Regions from separate parts of the Paenibacillus sp. GYB006 genome, predicted to be linked through region 1. Evidence: a T-box and tRNA genes for the amino acid it is inferred to sense, from the RefSeq annotation. Region 1 holds a T-box; the other holds one or more tRNA genes.
The links. A T-box is a leader RNA that pairs with one kind of tRNA and senses whether it is charged. The one in region 1 lies ahead of PV403_RS15085 (valine--tRNA ligase), so its partner is inferred to be a tRNA-Val.

Region 1 (12,071 bases):
TAGGAATCATAGACCGCCTTTGCCTTTCGAAGCGCTAATTCTTCAACGACTTGTTCAGGTGTGTAGTCTGCTGGTGTGTCCTCATCTGCATGACTTGGAACAACTTCAAATGGTAATCTAAGTGAAGCAATAAGTTCGCGTCGACGTGGAGATGTTGAGGCTAGAATGATTCGATGGTTCTGCTGCTTTTTCAAAGGGATAACTCCTTACTTCACCGATAATGCGATAAGCATCTCTGTTTTAATCGTTTTCTGTACTGACTTAAAACTGCTAAGGTATGATCAAAGTGAACATACTGCTTACAATTTGCGATAGAGCCAAATTGCTGACACCATACCCAGCAGACTAAGCAGGCTCATTTTCAATTGAATGTTTAGGTTATAACTAATGATGTCGAAATTTGCTTTTGGCGACCAACTGATTGTCGTCGTATTCGTTAGAATAGAAAGAGCCTTGAATTGCTCTAGACCCTTGGCTATGAAGGCTCCTATTAGCCAACCCAAGAGCAGAAACAGTAACAACATGCCGAAATTTTTTTTCATTGTACTCTTCCCTCGCCATATTTTGACACCTTCATTATTATACGGGAAGCAACGCGTAAGTACAAATACAAATCCGGCCTGGGGAAGTATTTCCATTTCCCGGCCGGACCAAAGGGTCACCTTATGTTTGTTTCATTACCTCTAGCAGCTGTTTTTCTTGAAGGATATAATCCATTACAGCAGACTGTACCTTCCACATATGCTCTTTATTAGGATTTTTATTATATTCGGATAATGCACTGATGGCAGTGCTCATTGAGGACTCCATCTTCCGTTCTATCTGCTTTCCGTTCTCAGAGAGACCTGCATGAATTGCTCCAACACTGCTCGTAAATCGATGATGTGCATCTGAGATTTCACTTAATTTGTCCTTTGGTACGGCGGTTTGAACTTGCTCGCTAATATGAGTAATCGATAAAGAAGCAAGCATGTCAGTAAGCGCTCTGCTATTTTCGAAAAAAGGACTAATCTCATCTGCATTCCCTATGAATACAACATCTGAAACGGCAGGCAAAGAGATTTCTCTTACGTATAGCTCTACTCCTTCTGTCTTCAGCTGATTACTTATTAGTTTTGCTTCCTCTCGATCGGAAGATACTCCTGCATATACTCTTGCTTCATCCATGGGGTCACTCCCTGCTGCAATCCCTGCCTGGGTGAGCTCTTTCTTCGCCTGACTTGCACCTTCTGCCATGCTAAACACACCATACTGAAGCATAAAATAAGTCGCTCCTGGGATGGATACCGCAGTGCTAGCAATATTGGGAGTTTCCGTTCCCAACGTTTGTGTCTGTGGATCCTCTGTGGGAGAAACAAGGTCAGTCCCTACCGCCGTTCCCGTTACCGTCTTTGGAGCTGTACTGCCAGAATCGAGCATGGACATAGCTACAAATCCAAATAAAACGCCCGTCATTACCGCGGCAGTTACCGAACCAAATACTTTCCATCCTCCTGGGGACTTTCGATGATGAACAGCATACGATTTAGTGGTTACCTCCGGATAGTGCTGCATAGGCAGGTCATCGTAAGGATCCCTACTATTTTCCCTGACAGAAGAACCCTCGGTTAGTGACCTATTCTCTATCATCGAAGAACCGGCATAGGGACCAAAAGGCTCGCCCCAATCATCATAAATCGGATTCCCGTAATATGTATCTTCCTTTCCTGCTTTCTGCTCTGCGGAAAGATATCCTGAAAGATTCTGTTCACTGTACCCTGTCGGATCTTCTTCCCCATCTAACTGGTGATATGTATCGAGTGGAGGGACGCTGCGATCCAGCGAGATTGGATTTATTTCAGTTCCCAAAGCAATCTTCTGATTAGTACGAGGAGACTCCATTTTTATTATGCGGTTGGGATGCTGATGAGAAGTATTCTGAGATTCCTCACCAAAACGAAATGTCATTCTCGCCTTATTCACGGTGTAAGCCCCTCCCTTGTCCTTTTTATCAGCTATATGTGAGAAAAAGGCTATATATGCATAAAAAGCACCATCTCTGCCTATCGCAGAAATGATGCTTTTTATTATTGTTCATGCCTGGCCTTCTATTTCAAACCTTTAGCCAGCTCATATCCAGCTTTCCAAATATCCCCTGCGCCCATAGTCAGCACTAGGTCACCTGGGTTTAATCGGTGTTCCAAATCTGCAACTACATCCTCTTTTGTCGGGAAGTAGGTTGCATTTGGATTACTGTTTTGCTTAATAAGCTCAACTAACTTAGAGGAATGAACCCCTTCAATTTGCTTCTCACCGGCAGGAGAGAAAATATCCGTAATAATGACTTCATCTGCTTCAGCAAATGCACGACTGAAAGCATCTAGCAAGAAGAAGGTACGAGTATAACGTTGCGGCTGGAATACAGCAATAATCCGTTTCCCTGTCGCTTTTGCAGCACTGATTGTAGCTTCGATCTCCGTAGGATGATGAGCATAATCATCAATAATCAGAATATCGCGCGCTTCGCCAAGCACCTGGAATCTGCGTTTTGCACCACTGAACTTCACGATCGCTTTCACGATGGATTCAAAAGGTATGCCTGCTTCTAAGCAAGTAATGATCGTTGCCATCGCATTGCTTACATTATGTTTACCAGGTACAGAAAGCTCTACTTTACCGAGCGGAGCTCCGCGATGATTCATCGTAAATGAAATATGACGATCACCAAGCGTAAGATCGGTTGCTGTATAATCTGCTTCTGCATCAATTGCATACGTAATAATGTTAGATTTGAGCTGTGGCATAATACTTTGAATGTTCTCATCATCTGCACAAACAATCGCACAGCCTTCAGGTTTCACCTGATTTAAAAACTTTACATACGCATTTTTCAGCTCATTAAAATCATTATTGTAATTTTCAAGATGATCCGCTTCCAGATTCGTTACAATCCCAATCCAAGGATGATAATGCAAGAATGAACCATCGCTCTCGTCTGCTTCAGCAACGACACAATCGCCTTTACCTGCTTTGGCATTCGTTCCGAGATTCATGATCTCCCCGCCGATGATGTAAGTAGGATCTGTTTCACATTCTTCCATAACAAGCGCGATCATAGAGGAAGTTGTTGTCTTACCGTGTGCTCCCGCAACGGCAACTCCCTTACGCTCGTTAAGTAAACGTGCCAACATTTGTGCACGGTGAAGAACCGGAATTTTTAATTGTTCCGCTTCCACTCGTTCCACATTGTCCGCAGTTGCAGCCGTTGAATAAACAACTAAATCTGCACCGTGTACCTGTTCCGCCGTATGGCCGATATATACTTTTGCTCCTTTTGCGGCGAGCTTTTCAGTTAGCTCCTGGGATGCCACATCCGAACCAGTTACCGTATAACCCATCTCTAGCATAACTCTTGCAATGGCGCTCATCCCATAGCCGCCGATACCGATAAAATGTACATGTTCCGTAGTATTCAACAAGTTTTCACCAACCTTTTTCAGAATCGGTTTGATGCAAAAGACTGGCCCGAACATCTGCAATTAGATACAATGTGCCGGACACAATCCCCAGATCGTCCGCTTCCGTCCGTAACTTAAGTAAGCTCAGTGCATTTTTCCATGAAGGTTCTACAATGATGTCAAGGTTTGGTTTGGCAAAGGATGGACGAAGCTCTTCTACCATATTTTTTAACTGTGCCGCATCCATTTTACGTCGGAAATCAGGCTCAGTCAGGATAAGCGTATCCACTAGTGGCAGTATATGCTCTAAATATGATTTGTGATGCTTATTCTCAAGCATGCCCATCATTAAAATTAATTTCCGATCTGCATACAAATCCTTTATCGTTCTGGCAAGTGTTTCTGCACCTTCCGGATTGTGTGCCCCATCCAAAATAAGAAGCGGATCATCGGACACTTTCTCAAAACGTCCGGCCCAGAATGCTCTGTGAAATCCTTTTTTCAAATCTTCCTCTTCCATATAGAACGCCATGTACTGGCGCAGCACTTCAAGTGTCATCAGAGCACAGGCAGCATTTGCACTTTGGTGCTTGCCCTGCATTGTCAGCTCCACATCAAGTTCACGAAACGGTCCATTATAATGGAATCTTTGACCATTCTTATTAACCTCAAGTTGCTCATAAGTAAACTGTTCGCCTGCAATATACAGGGTTGATTTTTTCTTAGCACAGGTTTCACGAATGATACGAATTGCTTCCGGCTGTTCAACCGTAGTAACAACAGGGACGCCGGGTTTAATAATCCCTGCCTTTTCAGATGTAATTTGTTCAATCGTATCACCAAGAATATCGGTATGGTCAAAACCAATATTCGTAATCACCGAAATGATAGGAGTCACGACATTCGTTACATCAAGCCTTCCCCCAAGCCCAGTCTCCCATACTATCACATCGGGATAGCATACCTCCGCATAATACAGAATTGCGAGCGCTGTCGCAACCTCAAACATCGTTGGAGATCCAAGTTCTGTAGCAGCTATTTCTTCCACAAAAGGCTTCAGCTTGTTAGCCAGCTTAAGCAAGGTGTCTTCCGGGATGTCTTCTTCATTATACTGAAATCGGTTTGTAAACTTGGTGATATACGGAGAAGTAAATGTCCCTACATCATACCCGCCCTGTCTAAGGGTAGAAGTCAGAAAGGCACAAGTTGATCCTTTTCCGTTCGTTCCCGCGACATGAATGAATTTCAGATGTTTATGAGGGTCGCCCAGCTTTGATAATAACAATTCAATTCGAGATAGTCCCGGTCTAATTCCAAAAGGAATAAGATTGTTAATCCAAGCTACTGCATCACTGTAGGTTTGTAGAGGAGCTGCACAAGCAGCTCCCGTGTTTTCAGACATTTTCTTCACCCTCCGATTGCGAAATTTGTGAGACTTTTCTTTAAGGGATACCGCGAAATAATAACCTATTTAATTAGCTTTGTAATTCCGCAATGCGAGCAATGACTTTACTGCGTTTATCAGAATAATCCGCAAGTTTTGCACGCTCTTCCTCAATAACTTTTGCTGGAGCTTTGGATACGAAGCCTTCATTGCCCAGTTTTTTCTCAATGCGAAGCACTTCTTTATCTAAATTCTCGCGTTCTTTCTCAAGACGAGCAATCTCCTGATCAATATCAATTAGTCCTGCGAGCGGGAAATAAATTTCAGCACCTGACACAATTGCCGTCATCGCTTTCTCCGGCGTAGGTAGAGAGATGCCTGTAGTCAGATCGGACGTATTACAGAATCTGCTAACGTAAACAAGGTTGTTATCGATGATCTGCAGCGCGTCCGCATTACTTGCATTTACATTCATTTCGATCTTCTTACTCATCGGCACATTCACTTCTGCACGAACATTACGAACAGCACGAATGAGATCCATCAGCATATTCATCTCGGCTACAGCCTGATCGTTAACAAGCTCTTCGTTAAATTCAGGCCATGCAGCAAGCGTAATGGTCTCTCCATCATGCGGCAAATGCTGCCAAATTTCCTCTGAAATAAATGGCATGAACGGATGAATAAGACGCATTGTATGATCCAGTACATAAGCAAGTACCGACTGTGTCTTACGTTTTGCCTGCTCATCTTCACCGTATAACGTCAATTTGGAGAATTCGATGTACCAGTCACACAGATCATCCCATATGAAGTTATACAGTGCACGTCCGGTTTCTCCAAATTCATAAGCGTCCATAAGACGAGTTACTTCTCTTGCTGTTTCATTTAGGCGATGCAGAATCCAGCGATCAGCCGTGGATAGTTCACCTGTAATATCAATATCCTCATATTTAATGCCTTCAAGATTCATGAGAGCAAAACGGGAAGCGTTCCAAATCTTATTCGCAAAGTTACGTGCTTGTTCTACACGTTCCCAGCGGAAACGAAGATCTTGTCCTGGTGTGCTGCCTGTTGAAATCATATAGCGCATCGCATCAGCACCATATTTCTCAATTACTTCAAGCGGATCTACCCCGTTGCCAAGTGACTTCGACATTTTGCGGCCATCAGCATCACGTACAAGTCCGTGCATCAATACGTCTTTAAACGGAATTTCATCTGTAAATTCAAGCGCTGTAAAGATCATACGAGCTACCCAGAAGTAGATGATATCGTACCCAGTCACGAGCACAGACGTTGGATAGTAGCGTTTCAGATCTTCTGCGTCTTCAGGCCAACCTAGAGTAGAGAAAGGCCATAACGCCGAACTAAACCAAGTATCAAGAACATCTTCATCTTGACGAAGATCTGCAGAGCCGCATTTGGTACAAGTCGTGAGGTCTTCCTGACTAACATGAAGCTCTCCACAAGCATTACAGTACCACGCTGGAATACGGTGTCCCCACCAGAGCTGACGAGAAATACACCAGTCGCGAACATTCTCAATCCAGTGAAGATACGTTCTCTCAAAACGATCTGGAACAAAGTTTACACCTTTTCCGTTCTTCTGAGCTTCAATCGCTCTTTCGGCAAGCGGCTGCATCGCAACAAACCACTGTGTAGACAGATAAGGCTCTACAACAGCACCTGAACGCTCACTATGACCAACTTGATGTACATGGTCTTCAATGTTAATGAGTACACCCAGTTCTTTAAGGTCAGCAACAATCTGCTTACGGCACTCACTACGGTCAAGCCCTTTATATTTGCCAGCTTCCTCATTCATAGTACCTGTCTCATCCATAACCGTGATTTGCGGCAGGTCATGACGAAGACCGACTTCAAAGTCATTTGGATCATGCGCAGGCGTGATTTTTACCGCTCCGCTACCAAACTCTTTTTCTACATATTCATCTGCAATAACAGGAATTTCACGGCCAATAATCGGCAGTACAAGTACTTTGCCAATCATATCTTTGTAACGATCATCTTCGGGATGAACCGCAACAGCCGTATCACCAAGCATGGTCTCTGGTCTTGTCGTTGCAACGGTAATGGAGCCGCTGCCGTCTTTTAATTCATATTTCAGATGATACAAGTGACCTTGTACTTCTTTATATTCGACTTCAATATCAGATAACGCAGTTCGTGCTGCCGGATCCCAGTTAATGATACGTTTCCCGCGGTAAATGAGACCTTTATTATACAGTGTAACAAACACTTCACGTACAGCTTTTGATAACCCTTCATCCAGCGTAAAACGCTCGCGAGAGTAGTCAAGAGACAAGCCCATTTTTGCCCATTGGGAACGGATTGTATTGTTATATTCTTCTTTCCAGTCCCATACCTTCTCAAGGAACTTTTCGCGTCCGAGATCATAACGAGTAATCCCGTCTTCTCTTAGTTTCTGTTCTACTTTAGTTTGAGTTGCAATTCCTGCATGGTCAGAACCAGGCAGCCAGAGCGCGTCATAACCTTGCATCCGTTTTGCACGGATAATAATATCCTGAAGGGTAAAGTCCAGCGCATGACCGATATGAAGCATACCCGTTACGTTTGGCGGTGGAATCACAATGGTAAAAGGCTGCGCATCCTTGCGCTGACCTGCTTTAAAGAAATTGTTTTCCATCCAATACGGGTACCACTTCTGCTCCGCAGCATGCGGATCATACGTTGTTGGCATTTCCGTCTGATTCGGCTGATTAGGTTGATTTGTTGCTTCAGACATATACATTCCTCCTGTTATTTTAGAAATCAAAATTCATTTTTTCATCAGTAGCAAGTAACGATAAAAAAAACAAAAAGACCCTTCATCCTCAAAGGACGAAAGGTCATTCTTTCGCGGTACCACCTTTGTTTCATACCAAAACATGATGACCACAAACTTTAGTTTGCGGGTTTGATATGACACTTTGTTAGGCAGTATAACGGCTGCAGCCGGCCACATTCTAGTGCTCTCTATGTACAAAGCATACGAAAGCATTCAAAAGGGCAACTCCCGGGTGACTTCGGATCAGTAAAGTATCCTGCGGAATCTCACACCAATCGATTCCACTCTCTGAAGGGTTTACTGCTTACTACTCCCGTTCTTCGTTGTTCCATGTGTAATTCAAGAGATCTATACGAACCACAATGAATTATATTCATTGTATCCCCAATCCTACAGACATCATACATTTCTAGTCTAAATTCGTCAACAGGCGAGCACCTATTTTCCGTATAGGGAAAGACTGGAGCAGGATTCTAGCTAAGTTTCATGAAGCGTCAAAATAAATAGCAAAAAAAGTGCCCCTGGCCGTTAACACGCCCAAGAACACATGGTTTTGTATATTAATTAAGGAATGTAAAGCACCTGTCCCTCTTCAATCGACTGCTCGGATAATCGATTATACAGCTGTAACTCACGTGTGCTTAGCTGATACCTATCTGCAATCGTATCCAAGGTTTCTTCCCGCTGTACTATACAGAGCTTGACCCTCTTGAATGGCGTCTGCTCAGAACTACCGCCAAGAAATAAGTTCTTCCACTGTACATCTTCTATCTGCTCTTCTTCACGCTTTTCTACTGGAATCTGCTCTTCTAACTGTAATACTTCTTCCGTTCTCTTGCTCTTCTGAAGAAGAGAGGTAATTCCATACGAATCAGCAGCAGGTGCATCATTCTCTTTTTTACTGCCAAAAGCAACCTTCAGCTCCGGTTTTTCGTCTTCTGCCTCTGGCTGAGGTACATCTGCTGTAAGCAGCGTTCCCTCATCCTCCCAGGTAATCTCCTGATCGTCACGCTGGATCGCGGCAGGCTCTGCTGCTTGTTCTTCTATAGGTGTTTCTGCTTCTTGAAGACCTAAAGCAGGTTCCGCAGGCGTTTCAAAATGCCAAACTTCTGGCGCGGCAGAGAGCTCAGTCGCCGAATTTTCTTCTTTCACGTCCTGAATATCTTTTGTCTCTCTTAGCTCCCCGTTCTCTTGATTCTCTATTCTCTGCTCTTCTATATTAGAATCTTCCTGCTGATCAGTACCATCATCTACCGAAAGAGTCTCATAAGGAAGATTCCAAACGTCTCGCTCCTCCTGCCCCTCATCATGAACCGAAGCCGGTGTTATATAAGGAGCATAAAATGTAGGCGGTACGGGAGAAGCGTCACTCGTGCGTTCTTGCTCAAATGAAGCTTCGTCATCTTCCCTAGCAGGATCGCGATGGTATGGATTATATCTGCTATACTCTTTTGGTTCGCTATTCCCCTGTTCAGAAGCTGAATTCGTGTGTACTACCGTAAATTCATCCGAATTCCAGGCAGGAGTTTCCTCTGTTTGAATCCCTTCAATTCCTCTGAGAGACAACACCCCGGTAATATTCAAGCTTCTTGTAGACAATAGGTCAACATCAAAATTCTCAATCTCAACAGCGATCTCTTCCACTGAGGCAACCCGGCTAAGCGGAATCGTAATCTCCACCGGGATCAGGTGCTGCAAACCTTCCTGCTCCTTATTCTCACCAACATACACACCTGACAACAGCAGATGGCCCCGAAGCGCTGCGTGCTCTTGATCTGTAATCACCTGTATTCGAGGATAAAGTTCAATCTCTTCAAGCTCTGCGATAGCGGGAACATGTTCTGGTAATTGAACACGCTCATAAATATCAAACCGAAGTCCGTAGGGCGGGTTTAACATAGCTGTAGTCCTCCTTTCGGGCATATAGTTACCATGAAAAAAGACCATGGCTTTCGCTCATGTGACGAGAGTTCAGCAATAAGTTTCTTCTCGTTGACATGTATATGCACCGAATAGAGGACTCATACCATTTTATAAGTATTCGCTCTATTGCACTTTTTTTCTCGCTTCATATAGTTCCGTCATATCTTCCGGCCAAGGCGCCTCAATGCTGAGCAGTTCTCCTGTAAACGGATGTTGAAACGTAAGCATCTCCCCGTGCAGGGCTTGCCTGCGGATCCCTTCTCTTCTGCCCCCATACAGTGTATCTCCGAATAAAGGATGACCAATGTGGCTGAGGTGAACTCTGATCTGATGGGTTCTCCCTGTCTCCAGCTCCAGACGGACAAGAGTTGCCTCGTTTAACCGTTCAGAGACCTTCATATGGGTTACCGCATGTTGTCCTGTAGGCGAAACCCTTCTTCTCTGTTTGTGATGACGATCTTTGCCGATCGGATACTGTAACACTTCTTCATTCTGAGTAATGACGCCATGAACGATTGCCACATAAGCGCGATCAATCGCTTTACGTTCCATCATCGAATTTAGTTTTAATTCAGCATATCGATTCTTGGCATATAGCACAGGTCCCGATGTATCTACATCGAGCCTGTGGATATGGCGTACTGCAATCTCTTGGCCCTCAGATTCATAGTAGGCAGCGACCGCATGATCCAGCGTAATAATTCCATCATGTCGCTCATTCCCATCAGGATGGACTGGCATACCTGTCGGTTTATTAACAACAAGACAAAAATCATCCTCATATAAAATATCAAGCAGAATATAACGCGGAGAGATACCTAAAGGTACAGACGGAAAAAGGGCCAGCCTCAGCCGGTCCCCCGCAATTTTGATCCCTTGATTTTGCTTCAATTCATGAAGAAGTTTAGGCGGCATGCCCAGCTCCTGCAAGAGCCAAGCTTCAGCAGCCTCATTCCGATTCTCGCCAGAGAGTGCCTTTTTTCCTGGAGTAAGCTCCAGCCATTCTCCTCTTCTTTTTGAAGTAATCATAGTTTTCTCAGCGCATTATAATTAGCTTCAATTGTATCTTCAATATCTTGTTCGGAATGCACACCCGAAATAAACATTCCTTCAAATTGAGATGGTGCTACGCTGACTCCTTCCTGCAGCAGATGTCCGAAATAGGCCCGGAAGAGATCCAGATTACTTGATTTCGCGATATCATAGTTCGTTACAGGCTCCTCCGTAAAGAAAGGACATACCATCGAGCCTACCCGATTGATCGTAATAGGAATACCAAGCTCACGTGCATTTTTCTCAAAACCAGCTTGCAGCTTCGCTCCCAGCATCTCCAAGCGATCATAGACTTCTTGATTGAGTAAACGGAGCGTAGTCAGACCTGCTGTCATAGCAAGCGGATTACCGCTCAGTGTACCTGCCTGATAGATCGGTCCAGAAGGAGCAATCTGCTCCATAAGATCACGACGACCACCATAAGCACCAACAGGCAGTCCGCCGCCAATTACTTTACCAAGGCAAGTCAAATCTGGTGTTACCCCAAATCTGCCTTGAGCACTGTTAAGTCCCACCCGGAAACCAGTCATCACCTCATCAAAAATAAGAAGACTTCCGTAATCTTCTGTCACCTGCCGGAGACCTTCCAAGAATCCAGCTACAGGCGGAACGACTCCCATATTCCCAGCAACCGGTTCAACGATCACAGCTGCGATCTCTTCTCCAAATTTCTCAAAGGCTACACCTACGGATTCAAGATCGTTATAAGGCACAGTGATTGTATTTACAGCAACCCCTTCTGGAACGCCTGGACTATCCGGCAGACCAAGCGTTGCTACTCCAGAGCCTGCTTTAATAAGCAAACTGTCTGCATGACCATGATAAGATCCTTCAAATTTCAAAATCTTACTCCGTCCCGTTATCCCCCGAGCAAGGCGGATGGCACTCATCGTTGCTTCGGTTCCCGAATTGACCATTCGCACGATATCAATGGATGGCACACGTTCACAAACAAGTTTAGCCATTTCTGTCTCTATTAAGGTTGGTGCGCCAAAGCTTGTCCCTTTTATTGCTGTCTCTTGAATCGCAGCGATAACCTCAGGATGAGCATGTCCCATAATAAGTGGACCCCAGGAAGCCACATAATCAATGAACGAATTCCCATCGATATCATAGATTCTTGATCCAATACCGTGATCTGCATAGATCGGTGTAAGTCCAACGGATTTAAATGCACGAACTGGACTGTTCACACCGCCCGGCATATACTGTTTTGCTTCTTCAAAAGCCTTTCTGGACCGTTCCTCCATACGAGGCTGACGTTGATTGATGCTCATTACTTTCACTCCTCTTTGTGTAGTTACTTCCTGCTTCTGCCGTGCCCTTATTTCTCTAAAAGCCAGCGAGCCGCATCTTTACCATAGTAAGTGATGATCATATCTGCACCTGCTCGTTTCATGCTCAGCAAAATCTCCATAGCCACTGATTTCTCGTCTATCCATCCGTTCATTGCTGCTGCTTT
Region 2 (12,071 bases), on a different contig from region 1:
GTGATCGGCAGTCTTCCCTCCTGATGATCTACTTCGGCGCCCAGCTGCTCGAGTGCATCAATTAAATCTTGATGAGGTCTTTTACCAAGAGATTCGGGGTATGTATTAACGAATGTAATCTCCTCACCAAGTGCGGCAATCCCCATCAGAAAACGCAGAACGGCTCCTGCATTCCCTACATTCAGTTCGCCTGTGGGACGAGGAGTAGAGCCAAACCCAGTAATGGTGATTTTCTCATCGTCTTCTACAAGAACAGCACCCAAATCCTGAATACAGCGGCGCATCGCATCGCTGTCCTCACTGTGGGCAGGATAATAGATTGTACTCGTTCCTTCTGCTAATGCAGCAACAAGCAAATAACGCGTTGTGTAGTTTTTAGAAGATAAAGCGTCAATCGTTCCCGTTAAGGAAGGGGTGTTGTTTACGATAACGTCCATAGTTATAACTCCTTTTTTATATATAATCAGCTGCGGCTTAATACTCGGGATCAACCTTCGTAATGAAATGTAATGAAATTGACAGTCTCCTCTTCCCTTCGGTATCATGGTATAGTTATCCATAAGAACTTGTCCATTCGGATTACACCAATATATAGTAACCATAGAAAAGAGGATGACTCATGAATCAAATACTCGAGATTACACCTGCTGAACTTAAGGCTCGTCTACAGTCAGGAGAAGCTATTCAAATGATTGATGTTCGTGAAGATGAAGAAGTTGCTGCTGGAATGATTCCAGGAGCAAAACATATTCCACTTGGACAAATTCCTGATCGTCTTGATGAGATCGAGAAAACGCAGGAAACAATTTTGATCTGCCGCAGTGGTTATCGCAGTGAAAGAGCTTGTGAATATCTAACAGAGCTCGGATATCCGAGCTGTGTGAACCTTGTTGGCGGCATGCTTGCCTGGACTTAATTAAGAGTAGACAGAACGGGCAGGCAGCGCCTGCCCTTTTTCTTTTTACGATCATACTACAATGTACCTGAAAAGCACAACAGCTTAGACGCGGTAAAGCGTTAAAATATGACGAACAACTTCTTCCGGGCTTAACTCCGAAGTATCAATGGTAACATCTGCAAAAGAATATGCATCTTTACGTTCTTCCATTATATTCTTTACCCGTTCCTCTATATTACCTGCAAGCAGCGGTCTATCATCATTAGACGACACACGTGAAATAATGGAATCTGCACTCGCTGTCAATGCAATAACCCAACCTGCTTCCTTCATTAGTTCCCGGTTCTCCGCTCGAAGTACAGATCCGCCTCCCGTAGAAACGACTTGAGAAGTCCCTTTGAGAATTCTACATAAGGTATCACTCTCTACTTGGCGAAAATAACTTTCTCCCTTTTCTTGAAATAAGACGGGGATTGGACAGCCTTCTTGTGCTTCTACATCCGTATCAATATCTATGAGCGTGTATCCAAGTTCTTGTGCCAGTATGCTGGATACTGTTGTCTTGCCTGTGCCCATCATTCCAATAAGAATGATATTATCCGCTTTGCTGCTCACTGCCTTGCCACCCCTTCATTATAAGACCCAGTTAGTTCCATCTTTTTTTATTCTACTAAACATAACACAGAAAAAAAGATCCGCCAAGAAGCATATCAGGACATCCTTTTACGTATGGATGATAGAGAAGAAAAGGATAGATACCTGTAAGGAGTGTGAACATGATGGATGATTTAGCTTATCTGCCCGTACTGAAACTACCTGTGCTTCCTAGCAGAATCACACGTATCTTTGAACCAGGTTATGTGATATGCAGAGATGACGTACTGCTCGTACTGCATTATGTACAACAAAAAGTGGCTTTGGAAGACCCACTTCTCATGGATCTACCAAAACCACGTCTTATTACTAATTTTCAATATTTTAGTGAAGCTGCGATGTTGCTGTTGGGAGAGCATACCTCTTCCTATTCAACACAAGAAAGACTAAGGACCTGTTTGCACGAGGCACTTTATGGTCTTCGCGGAGAAATGCAGCAAAGCAGCATGAATTATAGTGTATCTTAAAGCCGTTCTTATTTTTCCATCCAGTTGTGGTGGAATGTTCCTTCTTTGTCCACACGTTTGAACGTATGTGCACCGAAGTAGTCGCGCTGTGCTTGAAGCAGATTCGCTGGAAGACGTTCTGTACGATAGCTGTCATAGTAAGAAAGAGCACTGGAGAATCCAGGTACCGGAACTCCTTTTTCTACAGCAACAGAAATCACTTTACGCCATGCATCTTGGTAAGATTCCACAACATTTTTGAAGTATGGATCCAAGAGCAGGTTTTTCAGTTCTGCATCTTTATCATAAGCCTCTTTGATGTTTTGCAAGAATTGGGAACGAATGATACATCCTCCGCGGAAGATCATTGCAATGTTTCCATATTTCAAATTCCAGCCATATTCGTCGGAAGCAGCGCGCATTTGAGCAAAACCTTGTGCATAAGATACGATTTTACTTGCGAACAATGCTTTACGAACGTTCTCGATGAATTCTTGTTTATCACCGGAGAATGGCTCTGTTTTTGGACCGCTGAGCACTTTACTAGCTGCAACACGCTCTTCTTTCATCGCAGATAAGAAACGGGAGAATACGGATTCAGTAATCATAGACAATGGAACGCCGAGATCCAGCGCACTTTGGCTTGTCCATTTTCCTGTACCTTTTTGTCCAGCAGCATCGAGGATCACATCTACCATTGGTTTGCCTGTTTCTTCATCATATTTAGAGAAGATATCAGCCGTAATTTCGATCAGGTAGCTGTCAAGCTCGCCCTTGTTCCATTCGGAGAAGAGTTCGTGGAATTCTTCTGCAGTAAGACCAAGTACATCTTTCATCAAATGATATGCTTCACCGATCAGCTGCATATCACCGTATTCAATACCGTTGTGTACCATTTTTACATAATGTCCAGCACCATCAGGACCGATATATGTTGTGCAAGGCTCTCCATCTACTTGAGCCGCGATCGAAGTTAAGATTGGTTTTACAAGTTCATAAGCACTTTCCTGACCTCCAGGCATAATTGCCGGGCCTTTCAGTGCGCCTTCTTCACCACCGGATACACCAGCACCAATGAAGCGGAAACCTTGCTCTTCCAGTTCTTTGCTACGGCGAACCGTATCAGGGAAGTAAGCATTACCACCATCGATAATAATGTCGCCTTTGTCTAGATGAGGAATAAGCTGCCCAATCGTTGCATCTGTAGCTGGTCCTGCTTGTACCATAATAAGAATCTTACGCGGAGATTCAAGAGATTGTACAAACTCTTCAATAGAGAAGAAGCCTTCCAAATTTTTACCTTCTGCTTCTTTCAGAAGATCCTGTGTTTTTTCCGGAGAACGGTTAAATACAGACACCGTAAACCCCTTGCTTTCAATATTCAGGGCTAAATTCTTGCCCATTACGGCTAGACCGATAACGCCAATTTGTTGTTTAGTCAATATATTCTCCATCCTTTGCCACGTTATTTTGATGTATCTTATGTTACTAGAGCCGTCCGGGTAAGGAACTTGTCCATAAGCAGACAGTTATCATTCCTTAAAAATTATGTAAGCAAAAGAAGGACGCCCTAACAATAATCCTATTCTAACGCTTTTGCAAAAGGAAGTGAACCCCCCGCTAAAGTGTAAACAAGGATAAAACACCTCTTTTCATGAGGTGTTCATCAAATACTCATATAAATAATAGTATGGTTCATACGGCTATTTACCATTCAAGCATGAACATTCGATTCTGCATTTGCTTTAAATAGTTGCGGCAAGACTCCGCCTTAGCCTCGTCTCCATTATGGATGGCGGCATGAAGCCGTTCGAGTTCATCATCCACTTCCATCTTTAACAAGAGCAGTCTCATTTCCCCTTCTTGCGATGAGAACATTTCCTCCATCTCTTCCATCGTAGGGGTCGGCCCCTTCTGATAGATCACCCTTTGTTTAAAACCCGATACTTCCACCAGACGTATAACCTCGCCGAACAATATATTCTCTATAACGATGATGTGATCTTTAAACCTGCGGACAACCGCATGGCCTCGAGTATCTCCAATGAGTTTCTCTATGAACTCGGCAAGTTTCGCATCCTTAATAATATAATCACCAATCAACTTGTAATCGCCCGTACGCATGAGTTGAAATTTCAGTTTAACCAATTTACGACCCGTTCTCACGGAAAGAATGAACAAGCTTTCATCTTCACTCCAATACAGCGAATATCCTTCCTGAATTAAGTCTTTGATGAGCTGTTGGATATGCCGACGGTTAAACCGGAGCTCTAGATTGCAGTATTCCACTTCATAGCTCTTGTTCACGGCACTTCCTCCTCCATGCCGGATGATTGATCCGGAGTCTTATTATGTGACTTTCCGCCATGGCCCCTATGATCTACGCTTCACCATAAGTCGGCTTACCCTATTTTATACGACACGTAAGGTAAGGGTACGTAGTTATAAGTCCATTTTTTTAAGACACGAAATCTTCATTAACAATACAGATAAGGGACAGGCTTTAAGGAAGTGCGAATGGAGGTACCTGTGTTATAATGAGTCCCATATTGTTTTGTATCCTATTATATTGGCAAGTGATAAGGTTCATGCTTATATAAATAAAACTTGTCCATTTACACATAAGGAGGAAGTTAACCCGATGACTACACTAAAATACCCTTCATTTACATCCAAAGATTTTGATGTCTTTGATGTACCTGGGCTCGAACCCCGAATGGAATTATTAATTGAAAGAATTCGTCCAAAACTGAACGAGATTGGTGCAGCAACTGCCCCGTTTCTAACTGATTTAGTTGGAGAGGAAATGTTTGTTCATGTGGCCAAGCATGCTAGACGTACCGTGAATCCGCCACATGATACTTGGGTAGCAATCGCTAATAACAAACGTGGTTACAAGGCATATCCTCATTTTCAAGTAGGAATGTTTGGTACTCATGTATTTGTTATTTTTGCCGTTATTTACGAAAGTAATAATAAGGAAATCTTTGCTGAAGCATTAGAAAGACAGCTTGATGATGTTATGGAACATATTCCAGGGCACTTCTACTGGTCTACAGATCATATGAATCCAGAAGGAACCCTTCATAAAGACATCTCGAAAGCAGATTTTAAGAAAATGGCCGAACGATTAAAAACCGTGAAAAAATCAGAAATATTATGCGGACTGCGTATTGAACAAGATGATCCGCTTCTTCTAGACGGAGAAGCTTTTGGTAAAAAGGCCCAAGAAGTATTTACCCAGCTTGCGCCGCTTTATAAAATGGCTTTTTAATGAAGTGAGATTTATCACAAAAAAATCGTTACAATCTTTATCCATTTTGCTATACTCATTTAGGTTTATTATTTCAAATAGAGAAAGGTTGTGACAGAATCCATGGATCACCGTCGTACGCCGCTTTTTACAGCACTTAAAACACACGCGGCTAACAATCCGGTACAGTTTCACATCCCTGGTCACAAAAAAGGACTTGGAACAGACTCTGAATTCCGCGAATTTATAGGGGATAATGCCCTTTCCATAGATTTGATTAACATCGCGCCGCTTGATGATTTGCATCAACCGACGGGTGTTATTGAAGAAGCTCAAATGCTTGCAGCTGATGCTTTTGGTGCGGACTATACGTACTTTAGTGTGCAAGGGACAAGCAGTGCCATTATGACCATGATTCTGTCTGTATGCGGACCTGGTGAGAAGATCATCGTACCGCGTAATGTTCACAAATCGGTTATGTCTGCCATCATTTTTTCGGGAGCTAAGCCTGTGTTTGTCTCTCCCGTGAGTGATGAGAATTTAGGTATTGATCACGGTATCACCGTCGGCTCGGTGCGGCGTGCCCTAGAACGTCATCCTGATGCCAAAGCCGTGCTCGTTATTAACCCTACGTACTTTGGTGTATGTGCAAATCTGAAAGAAATCGTGGATCTTGCGCATAGTTACCAAGTACCTGTACTTGTTGATGAAGCGCACGGAGTCCTTATTCATTTTCATGAGGATCTTCCAATATCAGCTATGGAAGCAGGCGCCGATATGGCAGCAACCAGTGTTCATAAGCTCGGCGGTTCGATGACACAAAGTTCAGTACTCAACCTAAATACCAAAAATGGATTTGTAAATCCAAAGCGGGTTCAAACGATCATCAGTATGCTGACAACCACTTCAACTTCTTATATATTGCTTTCATCACTGGATACATCTAGACGCAACCTTGCGCTGAATGGACATTCCATGGCCCAAAAAGCAATTGATCTTGCAGAATATGCAAGACGTTCGATTAACGATATCGAAGGATTGTATTGTTTTGGCGAGGAAATACTTGGAGGAGAAGCAACGTATAGCTATGATCCGACCAAAGTGACCGTTCATGTACGTCATCTTGGCTTAACGGGATACGATACTGAGAACTGGCTGCGTGAACACTATAATATTGAAGTCGAGATGAGCGATATGTATAACATCCTCTGTCTCATTACACCAGGAGACAATGATGAAACAGTAAATACGCTGCTTGATGCACTTCGTGAATTGTCCAAAACTTATTATAATGTCAACACAGCTAACGATTTAATAGTCAAAATCCCAGAAATTCCTCAGCTCATGCTTACACCGCGCGAGGCATTTTACGGAGATACAGAAATCATTCCTTTTAAAGAATCCGCTGGTCGGATTATTGCTGAATTTATCTATGTATATCCCCCTGGTATTCCGATCCTGCTTCCGGGAGAGGTTATTTCTCAGGAAAACATTAATTATATTACGGAACACGTTGAGGTTGGATTACCGGTAAAAGGTCCTGAAGACCGCTATATTACGAATGTAAAAGTAATTGTAGAAGCAGATCCGATTTTCTAACACGAACGAATACACAATTTATACAGCAAGGACCTGCTCAGCTGACAAGCTGCGCGGGTCCTTTTTTCAAGCTTTTCAGGCGTTCACTCTATATATTAGCAACAAAAAAAGAAGCCTCTGATACCTAGAGACTTCCCTTGCTTCATTTCGCTCTTATTGCTGCTCTTCAACCATTTTGTTAAATGCAGCTTCTACACGATTCCACTCATCTTCATCTTCGATTTGATAAAGACTCACTTCATCGCCCTCTTCTTCAAAGCGAAGAATGAGGCCGTCTTCTTCCGGATTGTTGCGCTCAACAAATACCGCATATTCCTTATTGTCTACATCAAAAGTTTGAACCAGAATCATTTCAATCTCTTTACCGTTCTCATCTTCAAAGATAAGCACCTGAGGTTCGTGGTCGTGGTCGTGGTTGCAGTTCTCATCATGTACATGGTTATGATCGCTCATTCATCTATACCTCATTTCATTTATACTTGTATTGTATTCACACTCATAAAAGTAATCATACCGAATTATCGTAACACTATTAGAGCATAAAATCAATTGAGCCCGTTTATGAATCTAATGCTGTAATTACTTTTTCGGATACGAGAAAGAATGAATTCCCTCCCGAAGGTTTCATATAGAATCCTACTTTATACTTCCCTTTTTTCTTAAAATCATAAGTGAAATCATTCGTTTTGAACCAAAAGTTATCGTTTGAACCGCTTCCCATCTTTTCCGTTTGAATATTTTTTGTGTTTCCGGAAGGATCCGTGATAGCAACTTTGACTTCTGAAATGTTCCCATCTAGACTATCGACTTGACTAAGTACGTGAAATTTCAGTTTTCCTACGTTTACATTCCCAAAAACAGTATCACCCTTAAACAGTGTTATATGTACATTAGGCTTCGTAACTGTTACCTTCTTGCTAGTTGCATCCCAGGATGCAAGACCACTAAGTTCACGCACAGGGGCATAGGTTGTCCCATTAATATAATAACCGCCACCACTGACATCATTGCCATTGACTACGACACGAATTTTTTCTGTGATTGAATCTGCAAATAACATAGATCCACTGCCTGCAAGAGAAAAGACAAGTACCAAGGCAAGTGTTCTTCTCCATTTCATCGGTCTATATTACCTCCTTCAAAAAAGTTATATCTATTTATACTTCAACGAGCAAGACAAGTTGCGGAAAAAAGTCGTTTTTTTCTCTTTTTCTAAAATAAATAAGAACCGCGTTATCTCTCAGGTCTCATGAGAAAAAAAGCGGTTCTTCCTATTATCCTTTGGGTTTCGTTAAGATGCAAGGTACACCTTTACCTACAGCGCCTGGCTCTCGCATACGTGCAGCATAGGCCATTCCTATGTCGCATGGCGTCTTACACACCTCACAGACTTCGGAAGTAACCACCCTCATCCCGCGAATTTTCTCCTTTTTTGCCACCACTTTTTTCCCTTTGCCTTTTGTCATGGCCCAATTCCCCGCTTCCCTTGTCAGGCGAGAGGTCTCGGTCTGCCCCCGAACTCTCGCCTAGGTAATGTATTGTATGGGAGTCGGCGCAAGAAGGTGCATGGGAATCCAAATTTTATAGTCACCTGTAATCTATGCCAAATGACACGCAAAAAAGGAGCCTCCGAGGGCTCCCTTTTCATATATTACCGGATTATTCTCCGGTTTCATGCTTGTAGACGTTACTCAAATATCGGCAATTGATCTAGGTTGTTGCTCGGATCTCCGTCTGCATCTCCGCGAATCCGGAGTGATCCACCTTTTGCCTTAAATACGTTGGCTCCCGCAATCATTCCAGTCTCCACCTCGTTTAATGCCTGGTTGTAATCCAGAACACGACCTGCGGAAGTTTTAAATGCGGTTAGATCGCCATCTCCATTTTTCTGAACAGCGACAAAGTGCTCGCGCGTGTTATTTTCCATTAGAACAACACTCCTTTTTGCACTACATTTGGTGTAATTACCTATACCGAGTACGATTAAAATAGGTATTGTGAGCCTCGGCAAATATAGTGTGTCCCAAAAAAGAATGCTCTATGTAAATAGGCTGAGGTTACAATGCTTTTTGCATCCGTACATGTAAAATGCCAGCATCATAAAATGGTTCATCCGATATCACTTCATAACCCAGTTTAGCGTAAAACCCTTCCGCTTGGCACTGTGCATCAAGGATAGAGTACGCAAGACCCAGCTCTCTTGCACGCTCTTCTAGCGCCATAATTAATACACGGCCGTAACCGTGAACACGGTAGTCTTTGAGAACAGCTACACGCTGAAGTTTTGCTGTATCCTTCTTATAATAAATGAGACGCCCTGTCGCCACCATCTGCTGACCATCCTGAATAAGAATATGGTGCGCATCGGGAGAAATGACATCATATTGGTCAATTTCTTCTTCTAAGGGAACGTTTTGTTCCTTTACAAACACCTCTTTACGAATGTGCAGCCCATGTTCTAGCTGTTCCTCCGTTGTTACATTAATAATTTCAGCTGGCATTGATATCCCCCTCTGCTTTAGCTCTTCGATGCTCTAAACTCGTAAAACTCACGCTATTATACAACAATACAGCAGAAATAAGCCAGCCCGAAGGAACGGACTGACTTATTGTATCTTTAGGCGACGGCAAGCTTCATTTAAGGTATTAGTATTTCCTCATCGGTAGAAGAATAAACATCATCCCTTATCGAAGGAGAGTACACATCATCAATGATCGGCAGCTCCGATTCAGGATCATGCCTCTCTTGCAGCATTATTGTTTCTTCTGATGGCTCTAATGTACATCCTGATAGGTTTAGCAGCAAGATTGCAATTATGCAGCTTGCCATGAACGTGTCACATAATTTTTTCATAGGATGGCGATCCTCCAGATGATCATTCTCCCTTTTAGGATGTGTCAATGGAGTAGATTTTAAACATATAAACTTCTAATTGTAGATTACAAGCTTGATAATTTCTCCTAATTTTGATTTGTTAATAATATACTTAGGGATACAAAAAAAGCTCACTTCATCTATTTATAAAAATAGATAAAGTAAGCTTTTTTACTACTCATATAGGACGGATGGGGATCGAACCCATGACCCCTACCCTGTCAAGATAGTGCTCTCCCTCTGAGCTACCGTCCTACGATATATGTGAATATATCATATGATAAATAAAAAGACAACAGTTTAATCTGTCGTCATTACCTCTCTATTTAATTTTTTAGTTTCCCGTTTAAGTAGAAGTTATATCTGTTTTAAGAAAGCATGAATTTGAATATGATTAATTTTACTAAGGAAATTAGTGCGATAAAAAATAAAAGTGCCAACACCGATGAAAAGATATTAAAAGTTCTACAAAATAAAATTGAAAATGAATACTCAGAGTTATCTGTTCTAAACGCTGAAGTTCCAAAATCAATAATGGGTAAAAGTTCTTTCAAACCGAATTTACTTAGCCAATTAATTGAACAGAAAGAAAAAAACATCGCAGAATTGCAAGATCAAACTTCCAAAATCGAAACATTAATAAACTCTAAAAGCATTGAAATAAATGAGATGAATTTACTTAAAGAATATATCCCTCAATGGAATGAAGTATTCGAAGAAGCTTCACCGGAGAAGAAAAAGATAATGCTTAGTCTCATTATTGATGAAATTTTGGTTTCTAAAGAGATGATTCGAATTGATCTTAAGTTACATATAAAACAATTTCTTTTAAATTCACAGTTAAACTAAACTATTTCACTATTTTTAAGGTTAGAGAGCCCACTAGAGATCACCACTTTTAATAAATGATATGTCCTCGATGATGCTGTTGTAGAATAGCATTCTTTATAAGAGGCCTTAACTTAATGATCTTAATTCAAACTGTAGACAAACTAGCCTAGACTAGTTTGTCTACAGTCTTTTCTATTTTCAATCTATGGTAAGAGTATTAAAAACACTGAACAGTTTAGTCTTCATCCTCTTTCAATACTGCATTCGCTCGTTCAATTTGCTGGAGCACCGCATTTTGAAATTTCAACTCTTTAATGATTACTTCATATTCTTCGTTCAGCGATTTTACGGTTTCATTAGATTCATTCAGGTAATTGTGTTTGATAAAATCGACCTGTGCTTCATCATCAGCAAATTTGTTCATCGCACTGCTCATAATGTAGTCCTTATATTCCGCTTTTTTAATTCGCTGTTCCAGTTTTTCGGCTTCTTGTTCTAAATATTCAACGCGGCTGCTGATTTCTCTTTCCCATACCTCTAAATCTTCTTGTTCCACTATTATTCATCCTTCCCTTCCATTCATCCATCTTGCTATGTATATATAAACCAAAACGTACCGTCAAATCACGGTTTCCACAAAAAAAGAAAAGCACCAGTTATTAGCCGGCGCTCTCTTTCTATTGCTTAGTAAAGAATTGTTTTAGAGATGATAACCAACAGGATGAAAAGAACAAGAATTGCTCCAATTGATGTCCATCCACCGCCGTACCCACCGTAGCTTCCTCCACAGCCATAACCATATCCAGTTACTTCACTCATTGTTATCTCCTCCTCATCACTAAGGTATGAGATAATATATGATCAAAGCCGGAATGTGGCAGGGCAGAAGTCTATTTTGGTTCTAAAACTTTCTCCAGATCATATCCTTCTTTATTTCGCGTGTTGTGGTTTGCCTTCATGCTTCTCACGGCGCATACCAGCTAAACCGAGCAAACCGAGAAGACCAAGCCATCCCCAGTTTCCGCTACCGTCATTTGTAGAATTCGCATTTACATTGTTTGTACCATATGTTCCTGTACCCGTCGTGCCATAACCATTGTAACTATTGGTGTTATACATGTTGTCATTCACGCCACGGGTACGAGACATGTTGGAGTATCCACCAGTTAGAGAATCGTTATAGCTTTTCGAATCATAATGGCCTTTTGTCTCAGTAACCTGATTCGTATTCGAATTTTTCATGTGACTGCTTTCAGCCATAGCTGGGACTGCAATAACCATAGAGATACTTGCTGCTGCGAGCATGGTTGCCATTTGTTTTTTCATAACAGTCATACACCTCCATATAAGTTTTGGTTGCGATTATAGATTCCCCTTCAGCAAAAAAACTTATTCGACAATGCAACTGGAGGATATAGGACAATCAGGACCACCCGTAAAACGGGTGGTTTGTACTTGGGGTATAACCCCTTGTCGCCAAACTGCGCCTAAAGACGCTAGCCTGACCATAAATCT

Region 2: it encodes a tRNA-Val, which carries the amino acid that the T-box ahead of PV403_RS15085 (valine--tRNA ligase) is inferred to sense. The anticodon was not compared.

The regions. Positions count from the first base shown of each region.
Region 1 is NZ_JARBDA010000006.1:18,265-30,335, forward strand. It holds gene PV403_RS15060 (Maf family protein) at 1-194, opposite strand, end outside; gene PV403_RS15065 (DUF4321 domain-containing protein) at 300-638, opposite strand; gene PV403_RS15070 (SPOR domain-containing protein) at 664-1,962, opposite strand; gene murC (UDP-N-acetylmuramate--L-alanine ligase) at 2,088-3,455, opposite strand; gene PV403_RS15080 (bifunctional folylpolyglutamate synthase/dihydrofolate synthase) at 3,463-4,839, opposite strand; gene PV403_RS15085 (valine--tRNA ligase) at 4,913-7,591, opposite strand; T-box leader at 7,680-7,963, opposite strand; gene PV403_RS15090 (LysM peptidoglycan-binding domain-containing protein) at 8,198-9,532, opposite strand; gene PV403_RS15095 (RluA family pseudouridine synthase) at 9,680-10,585, opposite strand; gene hemL (glutamate-1-semialdehyde 2,1-aminomutase) at 10,582-11,886, opposite strand; gene hemB (porphobilinogen synthase) at 11,934-12,071, opposite strand, start outside.
Region 2 is NZ_JARBDA010000007.1:195,452-207,522, forward strand. It holds gene aroA (3-phosphoshikimate 1-carboxyvinyltransferase) at 1-437, opposite strand, end outside; gene PV403_RS17140 (rhodanese-like domain-containing protein) at 620-916, shown strand; gene PV403_RS17145 (shikimate kinase) at 1,001-1,513, opposite strand; gene PV403_RS17150 (hypothetical protein) at 1,675-2,019, shown strand; gene gndA (NADP-dependent phosphogluconate dehydrogenase) at 2,028-3,440, opposite strand; gene PV403_RS17160 (hypothetical protein) at 3,706-4,305, opposite strand; gene PV403_RS17165 (YktB family protein) at 4,640-5,272, shown strand; gene PV403_RS17170 (aminotransferase class I/II-fold pyridoxal phosphate-dependent enzyme) at 5,375-6,850, shown strand; gene PV403_RS17175 (DUF1292 domain-containing protein) at 7,004-7,303, opposite strand; gene PV403_RS17180 (copper amine oxidase) at 7,410-7,970, opposite strand; gene PV403_RS17185 (hypothetical protein) at 8,125-8,316, opposite strand; gene PV403_RS17190 (DUF3892 domain-containing protein) at 8,538-8,777, opposite strand; gene PV403_RS17195 (GNAT family N-acetyltransferase) at 8,908-9,351, opposite strand; gene PV403_RS17200 (hypothetical protein) at 9,489-9,704, opposite strand; tRNA gene PV403_RS17205 (tRNA-Val) at 9,909-9,980, opposite strand; gene PV403_RS17210 (hypothetical protein) at 10,110-10,574, shown strand; gene PV403_RS17215 (hypothetical protein) at 10,792-11,112, opposite strand; gene PV403_RS17220 (YjcZ family sporulation protein) at 11,241-11,375, opposite strand; gene PV403_RS17225 (WGxxGxxG family protein) at 11,487-11,882, opposite strand.